DNA from 3 places in the Promicromonospora sp. NPDC050249 genome. Region 2 is predicted to be linked to each of the others. Evidence: predicted binding sites of a transcription regulator. Region 2 holds the regulator's gene; each other region holds the start of a gene.
What was found. The regulator LexA, encoded in region 2, represses DNA repair genes until DNA is damaged. The targets are predictions, from matches to a motif close to TCGAACANNTGTTCGA.
Positions count from the first base shown of each region.

Region 1: the regulator LexA is predicted to act here: its motif matches at 2,255-2,270, upstream of AB0I32_RS15695 (DUF222 domain-containing protein).
Region 3: the regulator LexA is predicted to act here: its motif matches at 1,511-1,526, upstream of AB0I32_RS08815 (HNH endonuclease signature motif containing protein).

Region 1 covers NZ_JBFAKY010000017.1:88,891-92,136, reverse strand. The annotation lists gene AB0I32_RS15700 (SDR family NAD(P)-dependent oxidoreductase) at 1-79, shown strand, start outside; gene AB0I32_RS15695 (DUF222 domain-containing protein) at 315-2,192, opposite strand; gene AB0I32_RS15690 (DUF2200 family protein) at 2,337-2,432, opposite strand; gene AB0I32_RS15685 (BMP family ABC transporter substrate-binding protein) at 2,544-3,209, opposite strand; gene AB0I32_RS15680 (DUF916 domain-containing protein) at 3,206-3,246, opposite strand, start outside.
Region 2 covers NZ_JBFAKY010000001.1:212,527-215,772, forward strand. The annotation lists gene nrdR (transcriptional regulator NrdR) at 1-109, opposite strand, end outside; gene AB0I32_RS00955 (LysM peptidoglycan-binding domain-containing protein) at 229-675, opposite strand; gene lexA (transcriptional repressor LexA) at 866-1,681, shown strand; gene AB0I32_RS00965 (L-lactate dehydrogenase) at 1,766-2,755, opposite strand; gene AB0I32_RS00970 (ATP-dependent DNA helicase) at 2,766-3,246, opposite strand, start outside.
Region 3 covers NZ_JBFAKY010000008.1:145,740-148,985, forward strand. The annotation lists gene AB0I32_RS08795 (transglycosylase domain-containing protein) at 1-439, opposite strand, end outside; gene AB0I32_RS08800 (DUF4177 domain-containing protein) at 548-712, shown strand; gene AB0I32_RS08805 (RidA family protein) at 709-1,176, shown strand; tRNA gene AB0I32_RS08810 (tRNA-Pro) at 1,308-1,384, shown strand; gene AB0I32_RS08815 (HNH endonuclease signature motif containing protein) at 1,644-3,089, shown strand; gene AB0I32_RS08820 (FAD-dependent oxidoreductase) at 3,150-3,246, shown strand, end outside.

The DNA.
Region 1 (3,246 bases), on a different contig from region 2:
CGACGACCTCGCCGACGCCGTCTGGCGCATCGCCGCGGGCGCCGAGCGCGAGATCGTGGCGGACGCCATCACGGTGTAGTCCCGGAGTCGCGCCCGGGTCTTGAGGTACGTCCGTTCGCTGGTCCCGGACCGCCGAAATCCAGGTCGGTGCGGTCACCGCCAGGGCGATGCGGCGGGCGGATCCAGCTTGCGGGATCCGCCCGTCCGGAGGCTTGGGCACGGTCAGGCGGGCGGGCTCGGACGGACACGGTCAAGCGGTCGGTCGGTCGGTCGATCGATCAGGCGGCATCGGTCGATCAGGCGGCGTCGGTCGGTCAGGCGGCGTCGGCTGGTGGTGGCGCTTCGATGGGTTCGGGTAGTTGGATGCGGTGCCCACGGGCGTCGGTGAAGGCCCATCCGGTCTCCAGCAGAGCACCGGCAGTGGTGTCGGCCGGGGCCTTCCCGGTCCAGTGCATGGTGATGCCGCGGGTGTCGACGAGCTGGTGGTGGTACCAGCACAGCAACGCACTGTTGGTCACCGAGGTGTCCCCGCCGGCAGCCCAGTGGGTGATGGCGTGGTGGACCTCGCACCGTGAGGGTGGTTGGTCACATCCGGGGTAGACGCAGTGTTGGTCTCGGGCGATGACAGCGCGTCGCATCTGCCCCGACACGGTGCGTTGGGCACGACCCACGTCGAGGACTGCTCCGTCGGGTCCGAACACGATCCGGGTGATCGCACTGTGACACGCCAACCGGCGCACCAGGGTGCGTGGGGCGCGGCCGCCGGTCTCGGTGAACACCGGACCACCAGGCGACAACAGCGTGGACAGTGTCGGCTCCGCTGTATCCCAGCCACCCTGATCTCCACCCGGACCTCCACCCGGACTCGGAGTACCGGTCGAACTGCCGGTCGGGCTACCGGCCGCTGGGCTGGTGTCCAGCGCGCCTGCACCAACATCCGCACCGGTGCCGGTGCCTGCACCTGCACATACACCGGTGCCTGCGCCCGTGCCTGCGCCCGTGCCTGCGCCCGTGCCTGTTCCTGTGCCTGTTCCTGTGCCTGTTCCTGTGCCTGTGCCTGTGCCTGTGCCTGGGGTCTTCGCACCAGCGCCCGGGCGGTTGCCGCGACCGGGTGTCGCCTGTCCGCACGACAGGCACAGCCCGTCACGGGTCCTGGTGACCTGAGCGACGAACTCGTTCCAGGACACCGTGACGTTCAGGTGTGGTGCGATCGCCGCCCCCGGCGAGGCCTGGTTGGTGTCCAGCACCACCCGCGCCACATCCGCCAGACCCTGCGCGCGACGCTGCGTCGTCGTGCGGGTGTCTTCCGCTGACGGGGCACCCATCATCGCGTTGATCGCGGTGGTGAGCTGCAGGCCGTGCTCATCGGTGAGGAACCCGGCCACGTGATACCCACCGAACGTCTTGGACAAGTCGAAGAACTCGCCCTGCGCGGCCTTGTCATCATCGAGGTCGTCGGTGTCCGGGTCGGTGATGGTCGCGAACCGGCGCGCCACCTTGCGGAACTGGTCCGCGTTCAACACACCAGCCTCCCGCAGCACCAGGCCCTCACCCGTGACCAGAGTCCCGGTAGCGACCGCACCCTCCAGGACCTGCGTGACCAGGTCACGGGTGCGGGTCCCGTCCGGGTCCTCGGACGGGTCGGGGAAGTCGACCGCAACGGTCTGCACGAACTGTTCCGGTGTCGTGGTGTGACCCGTGCGGGTATCGATCAACCACGCCAGCGCGTCGGTGCGGGTCGCGCTGGTGGGCGCGACCTCCATCATCACGCGGGCGTGGTCCACACCCAACGTCCCGGCGACCAGACGTTCCCGGGTGACGGGGAGGGCGGTGGTGAGGCGGCGCGCGATCGTCATGTCCTTACCTGCCGTGGACGCGGAGATTCCTTCACGCAGGCGCAGCCAGGTCGTGAACGTCCGGGCCGTGCCACCCGAGCGCCACGAACCCTCATTCTCGATCCGGGGCAGCAGGGTGTAACGGACACCGTCCAGGCGTCCGGTCAGCCGACGGATCCGGGTGTGTGCGTCGGCCAGGCGGCCGATGCTTGGGGCGTCCCACCCGGTCAGCGTCTCGGGGTTGGTCTGGGCGGTGAGGTGGTCGATCTCGTTCTCGATCCGGGCCAGAGTCTCCTCGATCGAGGCCGCAGCAGGCAGGCCGGCGGCGGTGCCACTGTTCGTCGTCTGCTCCACCATGCCCACCCCCGCCCATCCCGCTGCTCGCCTCTAGTTCTCACTTCCTCGGTGCGTCTATTATCTCGAACACTCGTGCGGTCTGCTGGGCGGATTTCAAATCTGTGGATAACCCTTGGCACCGCACGGACAGACTCGAAGCCCACCTCAATGTCGGCGATAGGCAGGCTCCCCGCCCCGCAGAATCGACTCCATCTTCTTGGCCCGTTCGAGCTCGTCGACCAGCTTGTCGAGGTAGCGGATCTTGCATCGGTGCCGCAGCGCCTCGATCCGGCGCCGACTCGGAGATGCCGCCCACCAGGAGCCTTGGCCCTCCTCTGACCTGGGGTGATCGTGATGGTCCCGGCCTTCGCCTCACTGGCCGAGGTCGATGACGATGCCCATCAGGTCGTGCAGCACGCTCGCGGCCCCAGCGCTCACGGCCTGGCCGGCACGCTCGGGGGTGACAGCGCCCGGGTCGGCGCCGCCGTTGCCCAGGCCGGTGCCCCGGAACTCGGCCCCCGGCCAGGTGACCGCCGTGACGTTGTGCGTGGGCTCCGGCAGCTGTGCGCCGACCACGAGAAAGTCCGTGTCCAGATACTGGGCGGTGATGAGGGAGAAGACGTCCACGACTCCGTCGCCCACGCCGACGACCAGGTCAGGATCGGCGGCGACGGCCTCATGGATGCGCTGCTCGACCTCGTCGTCGCTGCGGGCGGGCAGCACCGTCAGCCTCGTGCCGTGCGTGGCGGCATAACTCTTGACGGCGGCGGTCAGCGTCTCCGTCGTGGCCTCGCCGCCGCGCGCGATCAGGACCATCGTGTACCCGGCCGGCACGACGACGTCGTCCCAGCTGCCCGGGACGGGGCGGACGGTCGCCTCGGGGGCCGGTTCGTGCGCGGATCCGACGAACCGTGCCGCGAACCCGGTCAGGGGCGGCGGGCTCGCGGCGTCGCCCCCGGCGGCGTCCGGGGGCGCCCAGCACGCCGCCAGCACGAGCGCTACACCGAGCGCGGCGAGGCTCGCCGTCGTCCGCCTCACGGGCTGACCGCCTCGGGCTGCTCGGCGCCGGCACCTG
Region 2 (3,246 bases):
GTCGGTTGCAGTTCGGGCACTGCCGTCGGCGCCGGATCGACAGGCCGTCGTCGGCAGTCCGCGAGTCCACCACACGCGAGTCGGCGTGGCGACAGAACGGGCAGTGCATGCTCACTCCTGCGTGGTCGACCATCGACCGGAGGCCTCCGGTCGCGCCCCGACCGTAAGCGGGCAAACCACCCCCTTGCAACATAGCCGCAACATTCGTCCGCGAATCGAGGCCTTCGGTCACTCCTTGGGTAGGAGCAACAGCTCCCCGACGCGCAGGGTGCCGGTCGACATCTCGTTCAGCTCCTGCAGCCTGCCGACCGCGTGCCGGACGTCCTCGCCAGGCCTCGCGACCTCCTGGGCGAAGCCCCAGAGCGTCTCTCCCGGCTGCACCGCATGCACCCGGACCTCTGTGGGCTCCCCCGGGGAGCTGGCGACCGCCGTCGCCCCCCACGTGACCATCGGTGCGAGCAGGAGCATGGCCAGGAGCACGAGGACCACCCGGCCGCGCCGCGTGAGCCGCAGGCCGGCCAGGCCCAGCCGGTCGGCGAGCGTGCGCCCCTCCGCCGGGGTGTACGCACGGACCGCAGCTGGTCCGGCCGCCGGTGCATACGCCCGGCCATACGACGGCACATACGCCTGTTCATACGTCGGGGTGTACTGCCGCAGCGGGATCACGTCCCCCATGGCCCCTCCTCGAAGAGTGACTGAGCTTCTGTCGTTCATACAAGCGTTCGTCGAACGCCCGTACCATTGTGTAGCACGGGACACCGTCCATGTCGAGACACGCTCGAACATTCGTTTGAGCCGAGCGCGTTTGTGACCTAGAGTGGGTACCGCACAGGAGAACATTTGTCGGAACGGGAGGGGCACGGGCATGACGGGACGGGACGGGACCAGCGACACGAGAGCCGTCGACACGGCAGCCTCCGGCGTCGCCACGCTGGACACGCCAGCCGACAAGGCGGTCGCTGACGTGCACACGATCTCGCCGACAGACCGCCTCACCGAACGGCAGCGCCTCGTGCTGGACACGATCCGGCAGTCGTTCGAGACGCGGGGCTACCCGCCGTCGATGCGTGAGATCGGCGAGGCCGTCGGGCTGGCCAGTCCGTCGAGCGTCAAGCACCAGCTCCAGATGCTCGAGAAGAAGGGCTTCCTGCGTCGCGACCCCAACCGGCCGCGCGCCATGGAGCTCGTGGAGCCGATGGCCGAGCAGGTCGACAAGCCGACGCGCGGCGAGATCCACTGGCCCGAGCCGCGCCGTAGCGGCCAGGTCCACTGGGGCGGCTCGGTGCCCGACGACGCCAGCACTCCCCCGCCGTCATACGTGCCGCTCGTGGGCCGTATCGCTGCCGGTGGCCCCATCCTTGCCGAGCAGGTCGTCGAGGACGTGTTCCCCCTCCCCCGCCAGCTGGTGGGCGACGGCGAGCTGTTCCTCCTCAAGGTCGCCGGCGACTCGATGGTCGACGCAGCGATCTGCGACGGGGACTGGGTGGTCGTGCGGCAGCAGAACGTCGCGGAGCAGGGCGAGATCGTCGCCGCCATGATCGACGGCGAGGCGACGGTCAAGACGTTCAAGCAGACCGACGGTCACGTCTTCCTGCTGCCGCAGAACCCGGCCTACGAGCCCATCCCGGGTGACGAGGCCCAGATCCTGGGCCGCGTGGTCGCCGTACTGCGCAGCCTCTGACGAGACCGCGAAGTAGAGCGCCTGTCCGCCCTGCGCAACGCTTGGCGTGCGTAGGGCGGACAGGCGCTCTACTTCGCGGTGTCGTCAGAAGCCGAATCGCCTCTGCACGGCCCGCACGCTCTCCGCTGAGGCACGAAGGCCGGCCAGCTCGTCGTAGGACATCGGCACCAGCACGTTGTCCGTGACACCCCGCCGGTCCACGAGCGACGGCACGGACAAGCACACGTCGCTGATGCCGTGGTAGTCCTCCAGCAGCGACGACACCGGCATGATCCGGCCCTCGTCGTTGAGCACCGCCTCGATGATGCGGGTAGCAGCCAGGCCGACGGCGTAGTTGGTCGCCCCCTTGCCGGAGATGATCCGGTACGCCGAGTCGACCACCTCGTGGTGCACCTCCGTACGCACCGCCGCGTCGAGCGGCGGGTTGCCGCCCAGCGGCTCCCAGTCGAGCAGCGGCACGCCGCCGATCGACGCCGAGCTCCACAGCGCGATCTCCGAGTCGCCGTGCTCTCCGGCGATGTACGCGTGCACGTTCCCCACCGCCACGCCACAGCGTTCCGCGAGCACCACACGCAGCCGGGAGGAGTCAAGGACCGTGCCGCTGCCGAACATCCGCTCCCGCGGCAGGCCGGAAATCTTGAGCGCCGCGTAGGTCACGACGTCGACCGGGTTGGTCACCAAGACGTACGTGGCGTCCGGCGCGACCTCGACGAGGCCGGGCAGGATGTCGCGCATCAGCCCGATGGTCCCCTCGGCGAGGTCGATCCGGGTCTGCCCGGGCTTCTGCTTCGCCCCCGCGGTCACGACGACGACGTCGGCGTCCGCGCACACTGCGACGTCGTCGGAGCCGATCACCTGCGCCTGGGGCGTGAACATGAGGCCGTGCTGGAGGTCGAGCACCTCCGCCTCGACCTTCGCCCGGTTCACGTCATGCAGGGCGATGGTCCGCGCCGCGCCCCGCGCGAGTGCGGCGAAGGCCAGCGTCGAGCCCACCGCGCCCGCACCCACCACGGCGAGCTTGGTGGTGCGAGCGCCGGAGGACCGTGCGGCCGGGGTGTCCGAGAGGGCTGCCATGCCCCCCAGGCTAGGTGTCGAGCCTCGCCAGCGCGGCACGGACCAGCGCAGAGTCGGTGGTCGGCCAGAACCCGGGCATCGAACGGGTCAGGAACGACGCGTAGCGCGCGGTCGCGAGTCGCGGGTCCAGGACTGCCACCACTCCCCTGTCGTCCATGCTCCGCACGAGGCGCCCGGCACCCTGCGCGAGCAGCAGCGCCGCGTGCTGCGCGGACACCGCCATGAACCCGTTGCCGCCCGCCTGCTCCACGGCCTTGGCGCGTGCCGCCTTGACCGGGTCGTCGGGGCGTGGGAACGGGATGCGGTCGATCAGCACGAGCTGGCACGACGGGCCCGGTACGTCCACGCCCTGCCACAGGGACAGCGTGCCGAACAGGCATGCCTCCGGATCCTCGGCGAACTCGCGCACGAGGGTGGGCAGCTGGTCGTCGCCCTGCGCCAGGATCGGGAAGTCCAGCCGCTCCCGCATGGCCTCCGCCGCGGCGTTCGCG
Region 3 (3,246 bases), on a different contig from region 2:
CGCCCTGCGTGGCACCGCCACCGAAGTTCTGCAGCGCCGCACGCGAGATGCCCTCAGGGTCCACACCGCCGTGCTCGTAGAAACGCTCGTCCTCGATGGCGATCACGGCGTTCCTCATGTGAGCGGACACCTTGTCGAGCGGTACGACGATGCGGTTCTGCGCGTAGAACGTGGCCAGCTTCGTCTTGCCGTCGCTCGCGTAGATCTGGGACTGCTCCGACAGCGGCCCCGGGACCAGCTCGGCAGGCACCTCGTCGAACACTTCGACGCCGGTGTCGACGGCGGTGTTCACGCCGGACGCCAGCGGGATCACGAGCCCGGCCGCGATCACGCCACCAGCGCCTGCGGTGAGCACGAATGCGAGAAGGAGTCCGATGAGCTGCGCGGCGGGGATGGTTCGGGTGATCCGGCGCGGCTCGCGAGGGTTCGCCATGGCCATGGGCCCAGGTTACGGGGTGTCCCTGACAGAGCGCGCCCAAACCGGACTCGCCCTTGTGCAGGTCTCGTAGGGAATCGCCGCTGCCATTCGCGGGCTAGCATCGTCGGCATGGCAACGAAGTGGGAGTACGCGACGATCCCCCTCCTCATTCACAACACCAAGGCGATCCTCGATCAGTGGGGCTCGGACGGCTGGGAGCTCGTGCAGGTGGTCCCCGGCCCCGACGGCACCGGTCTCGTCGCCTACCTGAAGCGGCCCGGCGGTGACGCATGAGCTTTGAGAAGCGCCTCGCCGAGCTGGGCATCACGCTCCCGGAGGTAGCGGCTCCGGTCGCGGCGTACGTCCCGGCGGTGCAGACCGGCAACTACATCTACACGTCTGGCCAGCTGCCCTTCGTCGAGGGCAAGCTGCCCGCGACCGGCAAGGTCGGCGAGGGCGAGGGCCTGGTCTCCGCCGACGACGCTGCCGCCTACGCGCGCACGTGTGCGCTCAACGCGCTCGCCGCGGTCCGGTCGGTCACGGGCTCGCTCGACGCGGTCTCACGGATCGTGAAGGTCGTCGGATTCGTCGCGAGCGACCCGTCGTTCACCGGTCAGCCCGCGGTCATCAACGGCGCCAGCTCGGTGCTCGGTGAGATCTTCGGTGACGCCGGTGTGCATGCCCGCTCCGCCGTTGGCGTGGCAGTGCTTCCGCTGGACTCGCCGGTCGAGGTAGAGCTCGTCGTCGAGCTGGCTTAGCGCTTTCGCAGCGGCCTGGAACGGGCGTGATCGGACCCACTCCGGATTCGGTTTCCGTTCCGGGCCCTGCGTCGGCTATTCTGAGCAGGCTCCCGCGGAAAGGCTTCGTGCCTGTCGTGCGGTGGACTCATCGGGGTGTGGCGCAGCTTGGTAGCGCGCTTCGTTCGGGACGAAGAGGTCGCAGGTTCAAATCCTGTCACCCCGACCATGTGAAAGGCCCTCTGACCAGCAGAAATGCTTGGTCGGAGGGTCTTTTCGTCGTCCGGTGCGACCGCTGCCGAAACCCGGTGTCCCGGTTCTGCCGTCAGCAGACGCCGCCCACTCAGAACGCGCTTCGAACACGTGTCGGATAACTTGATGCCATGACGCGCTCCAGTGGTTCAACTCGCCGAACGCCCGACGGCCCACCTCCGTCGGCATCGTTCGGCGTGGACGGCGCCGCGCTTCGACCGCCGGACGTGCGGGCGATGCGTGAGCGGCTGGCGGCCATGATCCTTCCAGGCGCATCCGACACGGCGGGGTGCGTCGATCTGCTCGGCGAGCTCGAGGCCCTCAAGAACACAGCGACCGCCGCTCAGGCGCAGCTGGCCGTGGCGCTGGAGGAGTCGACAAAGGCGGCCGAGGCCGAACAAGGGATTCGTGCCGACCGGCGAGGCCGTGCCGTGCCGAACCAGGTTGGGGCGGCGACACAGCAGAGTCCGCACGCCGGATCGGCGTTCCTGAGCACCGCCCGGGTGTGGTTGACCGGCATGCCGCACACGTTCGGAGCCCTCTGCCTCGGCATCCTGTCGCAGTGGCGGGCGACGCTCCTGGTCCGGGAGCCCTCGCACCTGACGGCGGAGCACCGCGCTCAGATCGACGAGCAGATCTGCGGGCCGGCGAACCTGCCAACGCTGGCACGAACGGGCACCCGGCGGCTGATCGCGCGGGTGAAGGAGCTCGCCGGGGAGCTGGACGTGCACGCGTGCGTGAAGCGCAGGGCGAAGGCCGTCGCTCAGCGGTGCGTCTCGGTGCGGCCGGCGCCGGACCTGATGGTGTACCTGACCGCCCTGGTGCCGATGCAGCAGGGAGTGCAGGCTTATGCCCAGCTCAAGAAGCACGCGGAGGCGGCCAAGGCCGCGGGTGACGGGCGCGGGACCGGACAGCTCATGGCCGACACGTTGATCGAGCGCCTCACCGGCCGCGAGCCGGGCCATGCCGACGATGTCCCGGTCACGATCAACCTCCTGGTCTCTGACCAGACCCTGCTCGCCGAGGGCGACCGGCCAGGCGTTGTCGTCGAGGGCATGTCTGCGGGCGCGGGTGTCGTCCCAGGGCCCGTGGCACGGAACCTGGTCGCGCAGGGCATCGACGCCGACGTCGCATGGCTGCGCACGGTCTACGTCGCTCCGGGCGGTCGGCTGGTGGCCTCGACGTCGAAGGCGAGGTTCCACCCCCAGGGCATGGCCGACCTGCTGCGCGCTCGGGAGCAGGGCGTCTGCGCCACACCGTGGTGCGACGCCCAGGTGCGGCACATCGACCACGTCACCCCGCACGCCGAAGGCGGGCCGACCAGCCTCGACAACGGGCAAGGACTGTGCGCGCGCTGCAACCACGCCAAACAGTCGCCGGGCTGGACGCAGTCCGCCACCGAGAGCGAGGGCCGCCAAGCCGTCGAGACCGTCACGCCCACAGGGCACAGCTACACGTTCGTCGCGCCCGAACCACCCGAACCCCTCCGGGAGACGCCCCCGGCCTGGACTCCAGCAGTGGGGGTGACGGGTCCCCGCGACGGCCGTGTTCCACGCAGCAGATACAGCATCGAACGCTCTGCGCCGCGGCACAGCGGGACGATCGCCTACCGGCCGCGGAGACGGCGGAGAGCGTCGAGTCGACGGCCTCGGGCCGACCTCGCCTGGGCGCATATCCGCTGAACCGGCCGCCGTCGGGCGCTGGTGCAAGACTTGGGACCAACCCAGCACGGGAGGCAACCGATGGATCCGTACGTCCTCGTCGGTGGCGGGCTGACCACAGCCCGCACCGCAGAAGCGCTCCGCACCGGTGGTTACGACGGCGACCTGGTGGTCGTCA